2 regions of the Pseudomonas sp. NY15435 genome follow, and region 1 is predicted to be linked to the other one. Evidence: predicted binding sites of a transcription regulator. Region 1 holds the regulator's gene; the other holds the start of a gene.

What was found. The regulator FliA, encoded in region 1, starts transcription of late flagellar genes. The targets are predictions, from matches to a motif close to CTAAAGTTTNNNNNNNNNNNGCCGNTAA.
Region 2: ACNFH5_RS06955 (methyl-accepting chemotaxis protein) is a predicted target of FliA. The motif match lies at 3,889-3,916, and genes of this name have one in related genera.

The regions. Positions count from the first base shown of each region.
Region 1 covers NZ_JBLUQA010000003.1:181,850-189,127, forward strand. The annotation lists gene ACNFH5_RS08080 (protein-glutamate methylesterase/protein-glutamine glutaminase) at 1-15, opposite strand, end outside; gene ACNFH5_RS08085 (chemotaxis protein CheA) at 93-2,321, opposite strand; gene ACNFH5_RS08090 (protein phosphatase CheZ) at 2,354-3,136, opposite strand; gene ACNFH5_RS08095 (chemotaxis response regulator CheY) at 3,156-3,530, opposite strand; gene fliA (RNA polymerase sigma factor FliA) at 3,728-4,477, opposite strand; gene fleN (flagellar synthesis regulator FleN) at 4,474-5,301, opposite strand; gene flhF (flagellar biosynthesis protein FlhF) at 5,466-6,776, opposite strand; gene flhA (flagellar biosynthesis protein FlhA) at 6,788-7,278, opposite strand, start outside.
Region 2 covers NZ_JBLUQA010000002.1:603,622-610,899, reverse strand. The annotation lists gene tadZ (type 4b pilus Flp biogenesis protein TadZ) at 1-995, opposite strand, end outside; gene ACNFH5_RS06970 (type II and III secretion system protein family protein) at 1,061-2,293, opposite strand; gene cpaB (Flp pilus assembly protein CpaB) at 2,309-3,229, opposite strand; gene ACNFH5_RS06960 (Flp family type IVb pilin) at 3,606-3,800, shown strand; gene ACNFH5_RS06955 (methyl-accepting chemotaxis protein) at 3,956-5,851, shown strand; gene ACNFH5_RS06950 (methyl-accepting chemotaxis protein) at 6,304-7,278, shown strand, end outside.

The sequences.
Region 1 (7,278 bases):
GACTTTGACAGCCATAGACACTCCTGAAAAAAACTTCTTCCATCACATGGGCCAGCGCAGCTTGTTTTATTGACTGCGCTCGCCCACGGCGGTCAGATACGACGGGCGTAGCGCTTGAGCATGCTCGGCACGTCGAGGATCAGCGCGATGCGCCCGTCCCCGGTAATCGTCGCCCCCGCCATGCCCGGCGTGCCCTGCAGCATCTTGCCCAGCGGCTTGATCACCACCTCTTCCTGGCCCACCAGTTGGTCGACCACGAAGCCGATGCGCTGGGTGCCCACGGAGAGGATCACCACGTGACCTTCGCCCGGCTCGTCATACTGCGCGCCCGGCACCAGCCAGCGCTTGAGGTAGAACAACGGCAGGGCCTTGTCGCGGACGATCACCACTTCCTGGCCGTCGACCACGTTGGTGTTCGACAGGTCGAGGTGGAAGATCTCGTTGACGTTGACCAGCGGGAAGGCGAAGGCCTGGTTGCCCAGCATCACCATCAGGGTCGGCATGATCGCCAGGGTCAGCGGGACCTTGATGACGATCTTCGAGCCCTGGCCCTTGGTCGAGTAGATGTTGATGATCCCGTTGAGCTGGGAAATCTTGGTCTTCACCACGTCCATGCCGACACCGCGGCCGGAGACGTCGGAAATCTCGGTCTTGGTCGAGAAGCCCGGGGCGAAGATCAGGTTGTAGCAATCGGATTCGGACAGGCGATCGGCCGCGTCCTTGTCCAGCAGGCCCTTCTCCACCGCCTTGGCGCGCAGCACGTCCGGGTCCATGCCTTTGCCGTCGTCGGAGATCGACAGCAGGATGTGGTCGCCTTCCTGCTCGGCGGACAGCACCACTTTGCCCGAACGCGACTTGCCGGCGGCCTCGCGCTCGTCAGGGCCTTCGATGCCATGGTCCACCGCGTTGCGCACCAGGTGCACCAGCGGGTCGGCGAGGGCCTCGACCAGGTTCTTGTCCAGGTCGGTCTCTTCGCCGATCAGCTCGAGGTTGATCTCTTTCTTCAGATTGCGCGCCAGATCGCGGACCTGGCGCGGGAAGCGGCCGAAGACCTTCTTGATCGGCTGCATGCGGGTCTTCATGACCGACGACTGCAGGTCGGCGGTGACCACATCGAGGTTGGAGACGGCTTTGGCCATCGCCTCGTCGCCGCTGTTCAGGCCCAGGCGCACCAGGCGGTTACGCACCAGCACCAGTTCGCCGACCATGTTCATGATCTCGTCCAGGCGCGCGGTGTCCACACGGACGGTGGTTTCCGCCTCGTTGGCCGGCTTGTCAGCGGCGGCAGCGGCAGGCTTGGCGGCAGCAGCGGGTTTGGCGGCAGCGGCCGGAGCTGGAGCCGGAGCGGCAGCGGGTTTGGGCGCAGGCGTTGCGGCAGCCGGCTTGGCAGCCGCGGCCGGTTCTTCTTTCGCACCGGTGAACTGGCCTTTGCCATGCAGTTCATCGAGCAGCTTCTCGAATTCGTCGTCGGTGATGTTGTCATCGCCGCTGGCGGCCGGAGCTTCCTCAGGCTTCGTCTGTGCGGCAGCCTCGACGGGAGCGCTGGCTTCTTCCTTCGCGCCAGTGAACTGGCCCTTGCCATGCAACTGGTCCAGCAGTGCTTCGAACTCGTCGTCGCTGATCTCGTCGCCGCCGGCCGGGGTCTCGACAGCGGGGGCCGGCGCCGGCTTGGCGGGCTCCTTGGCGCCAGCGCTGAACTGGCCCTTGCCGTGCAGTTGGTCGAGCAGCGCTTCGAACTCGTCATCGGTGATGTCGTCGCCACCCGCGCCTACCGGCGCGGCCGGCGCATCAGCGGTGGGCTCGAGGGCATCCATCAGTTGCTCGAACTCGGCATCGGTGATGTCGCCATAGGCGGCAGGAGCAGCAGGAGCTTCCTCTACAACCGGCTCAGCAGCCACCGAAGCGGCAACCGGCGCTTCGGCCGGAGCGGCGTTCGGATCAGCCAGTCGTGACAGCGCGGCGAGCAGCTCGGGAGTAGCCGGCGTCGGTTCCTCAGCGTCACGGACCTGCTGGAACATGACGTTGACGGTATCCAGCGCCTGCAGCATCACGTCCATCAGTTCGGCATCCACGCGGCGTTCGCCTTTGCGCAGCATGTCGAAGACGTTCTCGGCGATGTGGCAGCACTCGACCAGCGCGTTCAGCTGGAGGAAGCCCGCCCCACCCTTGACGGTGTGGAACCCACGGAAGATGGCATTGAGCAGGTCCATGTCTTCCGGACGGCTTTCCAGCTCGACCAGTTGTTCGGACAGTAGCTCGAGGATCTCGCCGGCCTCCACCAGGAAGTCCTGGAGGATTTCGTCATCGGCGTCGAAGCTCATTCGGGTGCTCCCTCTACAGCGTCAGCGGACGCTTAAAAACCAAGGCTGGACAACAGATCGTCGACATCGTCCTGACCGGACACGACGTCCTTTCTTGTATCGGCAGCAATCTGCGGACCTTCACCCTTGGACGATCTTTCTTTTTCCACCGCGTCGCGCATGCTCTCGTGGTCATGCTCGATGCCGGCGTAGCGATCGACCTGCCCTGCCATCCAGACCAGCTTCACCAGGTTCGATTCGACCTCGGTCACCAGCTTGGTGACGCGTTTGATCACTTGCCCGGTAAGGTCCTGGAAGTCCTGCGCCAGCAGGATGTCGTTCAGGTGCGCGGAGAGCTTGCGGCTGTCCTGGGCGCTGATGTAGAGGAACTGCTCGACACGCTTGGCGAGGTCGCGGAAGGCTTCGGGACCCAGCTCGCGGCGCATGAAGCGCGACCAGTCTTCCTGCAGTTCCTTGGCCTGGGTCTCGATGTGCATGACCACCGGGGTGCACTCTTCCACCAGGTCCATGGTGCGATTGGCCGCTTTCTCGGTCATCGTCACCACATAGGACAGGCGGTCAGTGGCGTCGGCGATCTGCGAGACTTCCTGGGCGCGGGGCGAGCTGGGGTCGATCTGGAAGTTGACGATGGCGTTGTGCAGCTCACGGGTGAGCTTGCCCACTTCCTGGTAAAGGCCGCGATCGCGCGCCTGGTTGAGCTCGGAGATCAGCTGCACGGCAGTCTGGACTTCGCCGCGTTCGAGGCAGTCGACCAATTCGCGCGCGTGTTTTTTCAGGGTCGACTCGAAGTCACCCGCGGATTCGTTGAAATCCATGACGCCCTCTTGGTCAGCCTCAGCTGCCGACCCGCTCGAAAATCTTCTCGATCTTTTCTTTCAGCACCTGAGCGGTGAAAGGCTTGACCACATAGCCGTTGACCCCGGCCTGGGCCGCTTCGATGATCTGGTCGCGCTTGGCTTCGGCGGTGACCATCAGCACCGGCAGGTGCTTCAGACGCTCGTCGGCGCGGACTGCACGGAGCAGGTCGATGCCGGTCATGCCGGGCATGTTCCAGTCGGTAACGAGGAAATCGAAGTTGCCGCTGTGCAGCATCGGCAGCGCAGTGGTGCCGTCGTCGGCCTCTGCGGTGTTGGTGAACCCCAGGTCCCGCAGGAGGTTCTTGATGATGCGCCTCATCGTGGAAAAGTCGTCCACGATGAGAATTTTCATGTTCTTGTCCAAACCTGCCTCCATCGATACCAAACGCGCCCTGGCGGGCGTGCCGTCAATTCATTGAGCGCCGTGCGCTCTTTGCTGTGGGCGCGTCAAAGGAACGTCACCCAAAAATTCGTAAGCCTATAACTTGCCTAAGGAAAATCCCTTCAGCACTGCCTCTCAGAAGCAGTCGACGCGAAACTACCCGATGCTCAGCGAGCGCGCCACTCCGCCAGACGCGAACGCAGGCGCGCGGCGCACTGGCTGTGCAACTGGCTGACGCGGGACTCGCTGACGCCCAGTACTTCGCCGATCTCCTTGAGGTTGAGTTCCTCGTCGTAGTACAGGGCCAGCACCAGTCGCTCACGCTCGGGCAGCTTGGTGATGGCGTCGGCCAGGGCCGCCTGGAAGCGCTCATCCTCCAGCCCGTGGGACGGCTCGTTGTCGTGGTGCGATGCGTCTTCGGCAAAGCCGCTACCCTGGTCGCCGTCCTGCAACATGTCATCGAAGCTATACAGACGGCTGCCCTGGGTGTCGCTGAGGATGCCGTAATAATCTTCGAGGCTCATATTGAGTTCGGCAGCAACCTCCTGATCTTTAGCGTCACGTCCGGTGCGCGCCTCGACGGCGCGGATGGCGTCACTGACCATGCGGGTGTTGCGGTGGACCGAACGCGGCGCCCAGTCGCCCTTGCGCACCTCATCGAGCATGGCGCCACGGATGCGGATGCCGGCGTAGGTTTCGAAGCTCGCGCCCTTGCCCTGATCGTATTTCTTCGCCGCCTCCAGCAGGCCGATCATGCCGGCCTGCATCAGGTCCTCCACCTGCACGCTGGCCGGCAGGCGGCCGAGCAGGTGGTAGGCGATGCGCTTCACCAGAGGGGCGTGTTTCTGGATCAGCAGTTCCTGGGAGTTGTGCGCCTGTGCCTTGCTGTACATACGCGCTCCGGAGGCCGCGGTCATACGGCCGAACCCGTGGGATGTTGCACCAGGCGCTCGACGAAGAACTCCAGGTGCCCTCGTGGGTTGGCCGGCAGCGGCCAGCTGTCGACCTTCTGCGCCACTGCACGGAAGGCCAGGGAAGCCTTGCTGCGCGGAAACGCCTCATACACCGAACGCTGCTTCTGCACGGCCTTGCGCACCGACTCGTCGTAGGGAATGGCGCCGACGTACTGCAGCGCCACGTCCAGGAAGCGGTCGGTGACCTTGGTCAGCTTGGCGAACAGATTGCGACCTTCCTGAGGGCTGTGGGCCATGTTCGCCAGCACGCGGAATCGGGTCATGCCGTAGTCGCGATTGAGCAGTTTAATCAAAGCGTAGGCATCGGTGATGGACGTGGGTTCATCACAAACGACCAGCAGCACTTCCTGGGCGGCACGGACGAAGCTCACCACCGAATCGCCGATGCCGGCAGCGGTATCCACCACCAGCACATCGATGTTGTCGCTGATATCACTGAAGGCCTGGATCAGGCCGGCGTGCTGCATCGGCGTGAGGTGCACCATGCTCTGGGTGCCCGAGGCCGCCGGGACGATGCGGATGCCGCCGGGCCCCTGGAGGATCACGTCGCGCAGGTCGCATTCGCCTTCGATCACGTCGGCCAGCGTCCGCTTGGGCGACAGGCCCAGCAGCACGTCAACGTTGGCCAGGCCCAGGTCGGCGTCCAGCAGCATGACGCGGCGGCCGAGATCGGCCAGCGCCAGCGACAGGTTCACTGACACGTTGGTCTTGCCTACGCCACCCTTGCCACCAGTGACCGCGATTACCTGAACGGGATGCATACCCATATCAATACCTTGTCTCGTCGTTCGACCGTCACGCTTCTGGCGTTTCGGCTAATCCGGTTGCAGTGCTCTACCGCCTCCGGCGCTCGCGGATCGTCTAACAGAGCATCCGCATCGCTTGGGCGGCCCAAGCGGCCACCCCACGCCCCACACGGGGCTCACAATCTTCAGCTGGCGCGACGCACCGGCTGTTGGTAAAGACCGGCGAACATGTCCGCCATGGCGTCTTCGCAGGGCTCTTCGGGCGACTGCAGGCTCACCGCACGACTCACCAACTGGTGCGCGCGTGCCACATGCAGGTCATCCGGGATCTTCGGCCCGTCAGCCAGATAGGCTACCGGGAGATGCTGGCTGATAGCCAGAGCCAGAGCTTCGCCGAGGCTTCCCGCTTCGTCCAGTTTGGTCAGGATGCACCCGGCCAGCCCACAGGAACGATAGTTCTGCCAGGCGGACTTGAGCACCTGACTCTGGCTGGTCGCGGCCAGCACGAGGTAATTCTTCACGTTCAGGCTCAGCGACGACAGCGCTTCGAGCTGCATGCGCAGCGCCGGATCGTTGGCCGGCAGGCCGGCGGTGTCGATCAGCACCAGGCGCTTGCGCGCCAGCGGCGCCATGGCCTGGATCAGCGACTGGCCCGGATCGACCAGGGTCACCGGCACATTGAGGATACGGCCGAGAGTCTTGATCTGCTCCTGGGCGCCGATGCGGAAGCTGTCCATGGACACCAGGGCAATGCTCTGCGCGCCATATTTCAGCACGTAGCGGGCAGCCAGCTTGGCCAGGGTGGTGGTCTTGCCCATGCCGGCCGGGCCGACCAGGGCGATCACGCCACCCTGCTCCAGCAGGTCGATTTCCGGGGTATTGATCGAGCGCGCCAGGTGCGCCAGCAGCATGCGCCAGGCCTGCTTCGGGTCGGCGATGGACGCCACGCGCTCCAGCAGGTTGCGCGACAGATCGGCCGGCAGCCCCATGCGTTGCAGGCGACGCCACAGGTTGGCTTGTTTCGGACGCTGGTTCTGCAACTGGTTCCAGGCAATCGAGCCCAGCTGCACTTCAATCAGTTCGCGCAGGCCGTTGAGCTCGAAGCGCATGGCTTCCAGCGCCTGCTGGCCGGCAGCGGCGGGCGCCGGGGCGACCGGAGCGTCCATGGCTTCGGCGAGGGTCTCGGCAGCGCTGCGACGCGGCGCCTGGGTGCCGTACATTTGACGGTCCTTGCGCACACCATCGCTTGCGCGGGCCGGGGCCGACAGGTCCGCCTTGGCCTGGGCGATCTTCGCCTGGGTCTTGCGCAGTTCGGCTTCCAGCGCCGGGTTCGGCTTGCTGGCAGCCACCGGGGCCTGGTAATCCAGCGCCGCGGTCAGCTCCACGCCGCCGGCGACACGGCGATTGCCGATGATCGAGGCATCCGGGCCCAGTTCGTCACGGACCAGTTTCATGGCCTGACGCATATCAGCGGCGAAGAAGCGTTTTACCTGCATGGTCTTGGACCTCAATTCTGCCCAACGGTGGCAACAATCGTGACTTGTTTGTTGTCCGGGATTTCCTGGTAGGCCAGCACGTTCATGGTGGGAACTGCCATCCGGGCGAATCGCGACATCATCGCGCGGATGGGACCTGCCACCAGCAGAATCGCCGGCTTGCCAAGCATCTCCTGACGCTGCGCCGCTTCAACCATCGAGCGCTGCAGCTTTTCGGCCATTCCGGGTTCCAGCAACATGCCGTCTTCGGAGCCCTGTCCGGCCTTCTGAAGACTGTTGAGCAATATCTGTTCCAACCTGGGTTCCAGAGTGATCACAGGCAGCTCCGGCTCTAGTCCCACAATGGTTTGCACGATTGCGCGGGACAGCGCGACGCGAACCGCCGCCACCATCGCGGCGGGATCTTGACTCTTCGCTGCCACGTTGGCGATGGCTTCGGCGATGGTACGAATGTCGCGTACCGGCACCTGTTCCTGCAGCAGTGCCTGAAGCACCTTGAGCA
Region 2 (7,278 bases), on a different contig from region 1:
AAGAGTTCCAGGCCGAACATCTTGCCCAGCGCCGGCGCATCCGGTGGCACCGAGGCCCAGTAACGCTCGATCAGCAGCTCGATGCGCGGCAGCGAAGGCGTGCGTTCACGCAGGCGGCGCAGGCGTTCCAGTCCCTTCTTGCACGACGGCACGCTCTGGTCCACCAGCCACAGCACGCGACTGGCCTGCATCAGCAGTTGGCCGCTGAGTTCGCCTTCGGCGACGCCGGTGAGGTTGATCAGGATATGGCTGAAGGCGCTGCGCAGGTTGCCCAGCAACAGATACAGCTCGGCGGTGGTGATGCGCTCCAGCACGCCAGGCTCATCCGAGAGGCTGAGCACACGCAGGCCGGACTCGTGGCGGGTGAAGGCGCTGTCGATCAGGGTCTGGTCCAGGCGCCGCAAATTGCGCAGGGCATCGGCGAAGGTGAAAGACGGCTCCATGCCCAGGATCGCCAGCGCCTCGCCGGTGGGCTGGCCGATGTCCACCAGCAGCACGCGGTGCTCCGCCTGGCGTTGCAGCGCCAGGGCCAGGTGCAGGGCGACGAAGGCGCCGTCGGCGTCTGGCCGGGCGCTGATCAGGCTGATCAACTCGCCCTGCTGGGTGGCACTCACCGGTACCGTGGGCAGGCGCCCGCCAAGACGGCGGACCAGCCCGCTCAGTTCGCTGGCACGGGCGCCGTAGGTGACGAAGTCCCGAGCTCCTGCGCGCATGGCGGCCAGTACCAGTTGGTTGTCCAGCCCATCGCCGACGGCCACCACCGAAAGCAGCGGTCGCGCGGAAACCAGCCCCTCGATCAGCGAGCCCTGGGAGACCAGGTTGGCCTTGTTCAGGCTGGTGAACAGGACCGTAGCACCGGTGACGTCGAGCAGCGACAGCAGCTCCTCCAGCGTTCCGCTGTTGGCCAGGACCACCTGCCCGCAGCCGGCCAGGCTGCTCTGCAGCCATTCCTGCTCGCCGGCATGCTGGACCAGCGCCACGAAAGTCTGACTCATGCCGGTGCTCCCTTGTTTTGCCTTGCCTCCCGCTCTCTGGCGGGTCAGCGCTTCGTAGGTATCCATCAGTGCGACATCCCGCTGCTGGCCTTGCGCTTGTCGAAGCGGCCGTCCTCGAGGAAATAGAACTCGCCGAACCCGGGGTCGTAGTCGCGCAGCCCTTCGCCGGGAAGCTTGGGCAGCGCGGCATTGGCCGCCAGCGGCTGCACCAGGTGCGGGGTGACGATCATCAGCAGTTCGCGGTCATCCTTGTCCAGGCTGGAGGAACGGAACAGCGCGCCAATCACCGGGATGCTGCCCAGGAAGGGGAACTTGTCGATATTGCTGATCGTGCTGCTGCTGATCAGGCCGCTGATCACGAAGCTCTCGCCGTCGGCGAGCATCACGCTGGTATCGGTACGCCGCACGGTCAGCGCGGGTACGGCGATGTCGTTGGTGCGGATGCCACTGGAGAAGTCCAACTCGCTGACTTCCGGCGCGACCTTGAGCGCGATGCGCTTGTCGTTCATCACGGTCGGGGTCAGGGTCAGGCGCACGCCGAACTCCTTGTACTCGATGGTGATGGTGTCCTTGTCGCCATTGGGCACGGGAATCGGGAACTCGCCACCGGCCAGGAACGACGCGCTCTGCCCGCTGGTGGCCACCAGACTCGGGCGCGCCAGGGTGTAGGCGAAGCCGCTGCCTTCCAGGGCATTGATGAAACCCAACCACTTGCTGCTGCCGCCGCCCCAGATGATGTTGAAGCCGCCGTTGGCATTGCCGAAGGTGCCATCGAGGTTACCGACGGGATCGACCGTCATGTTGCCCAGGCTGCCCGGAGAGCCCAGCACGAAGGTGTTGGAGCCGCGCCGCACCAGCGAAGTGCTGGCCTGCTTGAGCTTGCTGCGACTGACCTCGACGAAGCGGATATCGGTCTGCACCTGGTTGGGCAGGCTGCCGGCGCCGACGCCGGTAGCCCCGGCCACGTCGCCCACCGCACGCGCACCGACGCGCACCACGGTACGAATCGGCTGGTCGCTGCAAGCGGTCCAGATCAGCAGGCTGGTCAGGCCCTCGGTCTTGCCGGTGATGAGGAAGTCGCGCTTGTCGAGCACCTGCACGTCGGCGATGTTCGGGTCGCCGATGGCCAGGCGCTTGATCGGCACCGGCAGTTGCTGGTCGCGCTGGGCGCCCTGCTCGACGTCGAGGTTCAACTGCTGGTCAGCAAAGCCTGCGCAGGCGCTCGGCACGGCCTGCGCCGCGGAGTGGACGGCGCAGGCCAGCAATGCGGCCAGGGGAAGGATGAAGCGCTTGGACATCGATGCACTCCTTGCTCAATGTGCTTCACGGGAAACGGTGGTGCCGCGGTAGACCACCACGCCAGCGTCGACCTGCGGGGCGGAGACCTGGCGCACGGCGGGCGCCTGGGCCTGACGCGGCTTGCCAATAAGCTGCTCGAGGGTGATCGGCTGGCTGGAAGCGCCACCGAGCGAGGCCTGGATATAGCGGCCCTGCTGCTCCTTCTCGAAGAGGTTCTCGTCCTTGCTGCGCACAGCCAGGCGCAGGGAACCGGCCTGGCTGGCCAGCATGAGGCGCGAAGCGGCTTCGGCGGGTACCGCCAGCACGGCAGTGCGCGGCGGTTTGGGTGTCTTGTCCTTGGGGTCGCCGGCGTTGCGTGCCTGGCCGTCGGTGGCAACGGCGATCTGTTCGCCGTAGGTCAGCACCCGCACACCAGGCAGCACCACCTGGGCGCTGAGGCTGCGCTCGGTGCTCTGCTGATCCTGGACGAAGAGCATGACGTCGACGTAGTCGCCGGGGAGCACGAAACCGCCGCCACCGATGACCTCGTCCACGGCAATCGCCATGGCGCGCTCGTCCGGGCGGATGGTGCGGGCCAATGGTCCACCCGGCTCGGTGATGGCGGAAGTGAGGATATTGCCCGCCGGAACGGCGACCCAGACGCGCTGGCCGATCACCGCTTCAGGCTTGGGAAAGCTGCCAGCGGGCGCAGTGCGGAGCATCTCCACGCTGACATCGTCCTTGCCGATCACAGCCAGGGCCGGCAGGTCACGGGCGGCCACCACCACGGCGGTGCGCTGCAGCTTGTCGGCCTCGGCCATCGCCGCCGGCGCTACCTCCTGGACCACCCCAGTCACCGGCGCGGCCGGTTTGCCAACCTGTAACCCCAGGTACCCCACCACGCCAGCGCAAACCAACAACAGCCCGGCGAATACCATCAGCACCTTGCTATTCATGACGACGTCCTTGGGGAATGTCGAAAAATGCGGACCGAGGGTCCACGGCCTTGTCGTGAGAAGTCAGCCACCGGCACCGCCAGTGCTTGTCCTTCAGACCTTTATTGTTGTTTCGGCCAGGCGAGGAAGTTCGATAAGAATCATTCCTCATAATCAGCTTTTATTTGTTCCAAATCAGAATCTAGTAGCTGTGTTTAGAGCGTCAACTACGCCGGTTAAATTTACGACATGCAATTACTTATATGCCGAGAGGGTTATAACTTTGGTATTAGCGCTATTTGAACAATTGCATTCAGCCATACGACGCCTAGCCTGACGATGAAGTCGGGGCGCCGCCCCGGTGGTATTCGAGGGAGCACCCGTGATGGACCTGACAATAAAAAACCTGTCCCTGAAACTGTATTGCAAGGCCAAGGCATTCATGGCCGACAAGGAAGGGGCAACAGCGATCGAATATGCGGTTATTGCGGGACTGATCTCGGTAGTCGTCATCAGCGCGGCCGCGTTGATCGGAACCGACCTTGGCGTAATCATGGACAGCATCAAGACCGAAGTTGCAAAAGCGAAATAGCGGTTATTCCTGATTTCCGCTCTTCTACCTAATTGGAAGTTCCCGCGCCCGGCGCGGGAACTTGTTCTGCTGCGTGCATGAAAGTTTTCTAAAGTTGCGCCCTGCGCTGCCGATACAGCCTGCTCAAACCCGTTTCACAGCAGGATGCTTTACCGATGCTTCGTTCGCTGTCCTTCTCCAGGAAGATTCTCCTGGCTGCCTCCCTCGTGGTTACCTTCGCCTTCGCCTGTTTCATCTTCTTCAACGATTTGCGCCAGCGCGACGCGATCCACTCTGACACCGAATCCTATCTCTCCGAGGTCGGCAGCCTGACCGCCAGCAACATCCAGAGCTGGCTGGAGGGGCGCATCCAACTGGTGGAAGCGGAAGCTGCGCAACTGGCCGATGGCGAACCGACGTCCGAGCGCATCCAGCACGTGCTGGAGCAGCAGGTGTTCCAGAAGAACTTCGAATCGGTCTACCTCGGTGAAGCCGCCAGCGGCGTGTTCACCATGCGCCCCTATGCGCCGATGCCCGACGGCTACGACCCGCGCACCCGCGGCTGGTACAAGGACGCCGTGGCCGCCGGCCGGCTGATCGTGACCGAGCCCTTCCTCGATGCCGGCACCAACGAGCAGATCCTCGCCATGTCCATGCCGGTCATGCGCAATGGCCAGTTGGTCGGCGTGGCCGCCGGCGACATGAAGCTGGAAACCATCACGGCGATCATCAACTCGCTGAAGTTCGACGGCGATGGCTATGCCTTCCTGGTCAGCGACGCCGGCAAAATCCTTCTGCACCCCGATAGCAGCCTGATCTTCAAGAGCCTCGGCGAGGTCTACCAGCAAGGCGCACCCAAGGTGCAGCCGGGCGTGCAGGAAGTCAGCATCAACGGCGAGGACCAGCTGGTCTCCATGACCCCGGTGAAAGGCCTGCCGGGCGTGACCTGGTACGTCGCCCTGGTGCTCAACAAGGATTCCGCCTACGCGATGCTGAGCGATTTCCGCAACACCGCCATCATCGCCACCGTCATCGCCATCATCGCCATCCTGTTCCTGCTGGGCATGCTGATCCGCGTGCTGATGGCGCCACTGACCGACATGGGGCGCGCCATGCAGGACATCGCCCAGGGCGAAGGCGACCTGACCAAACGCCTTAACGTCGCCAGCAACGATGAGTTCGGCGTGCTGGCCAATGCCTTCAACCGTTTCGTCGAGCGTATCCACGAGTCCATCCGCGAAGTGGCCTCCACCGCACGCCAGCTGCACGACGTCTCGCAGTTGGTGGTGAATGCTTCCAACTCCTCGATGAGCAACTCCGACGAACAGGCCAACCGCACCAACAGCGTCGCCGCGGCGATCAACGAACTGGGCGCCGCCGCCCAGGAAATCGCCCGCAACGCCGCCGACGCCTCGCACCATGCGACCGACGCCAGCCATCAGTCCGCCGATGGCCGCCAGGTGGTCGAGCAGACCATCAGCGCGATGAACATGCTGTCGGACAAGATCAGCTCGGCCTGCGCCAACATCGAGTCGCTGAACAGCCGCACGGTGAACATCGGGCAGATTCTGGAGGTGATCAAGGGCATCTCCGAGCAGACCAACCTGCTGGCGCTGAACGCCGCCATCGAGGCCGCCCGCGCCGGCGAAGCTGGCCGTGGATTCGCCGTGGTGGCGGACGAGGTGCGCAACCTCGCCCACCGCGCCCAGGAGTCCGCGCAGGAAATCCAGAAGATGATCGAGGAGCTGCAGGTCGGCGCCCGCGAAGCCGTGGATACCATGACCGAAAGCCAGCGCTACAGCCTGGAGAGCGTCGAGATTGCCAACCGCGCTGGCGAGCGCCTGGCCAGCGTCACCCACCGCATCGGCGAGATCGATTCGATGAACCAGTCGGTCGCCACCGCCACCGAAGAGCAGACCGCCGTGGTCGACTCGCTGAACATGGACATCACCGAGATCAACACCCTGAACCAGGAAGGCGTGGAAAACCTCCAGGCCACCCTGCGTGCCTGCGCGGACCTGGAGAACCAGGCAGGCCGGCTGCGCCAGTTGGTGGACAGCTTCCGTATCTGATTCTTGCGAAGATGAAAAAAGGCGCCTTTTGGCGCCTTTTTTGTTCGCGAGCAAGCTCGCTCCTACAGGTCGGGGCTCTTGCAGGAGCGAGCTTGCTCGCGAACCTGCCCATCCCGACCCTACCACCAAATTCCGCTTTCTCAGGCTTGGCCCCAACCAGCCTGTATCACCGCTGAAACACCTACCACAGAGCCACTCCTACCGTTCGTCCGACTCTTTCAAGCTTCCCTCGGGCACGCCGAAATCAAGGGTGAAGGCCTTTGATACCAACCAACAAACCGGGCCTGTCGTCACCGCCGGCACAAGGGAGTTCCGGCCACGCCCGCACGGCTATCCGCCGCGCCGGCGCCGTCCGTTTCACACCACAGGAACGGACGTCCTGCGGCGACACCGGATCTGTCGCCCGGACCAACGCCGCTCAGGCATCCCACTACTTCCGGACTCGACGCAGCATGATCAAGAGCCTGAAATTCAGCCATAAGATTCTCCTGGCCGCTTCTCTTGTTGTTTTCTCGGCATTCGCCCTCTTCACCCTCTACAACGACTACCTGCAGCGCAACGCGATCCGCGAGGACCTCGAAGACTATCTGCGGGAAATGGGCGACGTGAGCGCCAGCAACATCCAGAACTGGCTGAGTGGCCGGCTGCTGCTGATCGAAAGCACCGCACAGACCATTGCCCGCGACAGCGCAGCGGAACATCTGAGCGCATTGCTGGAGCAGGACAGCCTGCGCAAGACCTTCAATTTCACCTACCTGGGCCAGGAAGACGGCACCTTCACCATGCGCCCCAACAGCGCCATGCCTGACGGTTACGACCCGCGCACCCGCCCCTGGTACAAGGATGCCGTCGCCGCTGGCGGCACCACGCTGACCGAGCCGTACATCGACGCCGCCACCCAGGAACTGATCATGACCGTGGCGACCCCGGCCCGCGCTGGCGGCAAGACCGTGGGTGTAGTCGGCGGCGACCTTGGCCTGCAGACCCTGGTGCAGATCATCAACTCGCTGGACTTCAGCGGCATGGGCTACGCCTTCCTGGTCAGCGGCGACGGCAAGATCCTGGTGCACCCGGACAAGAGCTTCATCATGAAGTCCCTCTCCGACATCTACCCGCAGAACACCCCGAAAATCGGCGGCGGCTTCAGCGAGGCTGAGCTCAATGGCCACACCCGCATCCTCAGCTTTACCCAGGTGAAGGGCCTGCCGTCCGTGAACTGGTACATCGGCCTGTCCATCGACAAGGACGCGGCCTACTCCATGCTGAGCAAGTTCCGCGCCTCGGCCATCATCGCCGCCGCCATCGCCATCGTCGCCATCCTGCTCCTGCTGGGCATGCTGATCCGCGTGCTGATGCAGCCGCTGACCACCATGGGCCGCGCCATGGAAGACATCGCCCAGGGCGAAGGCGACCTGACCAAGCGCCTG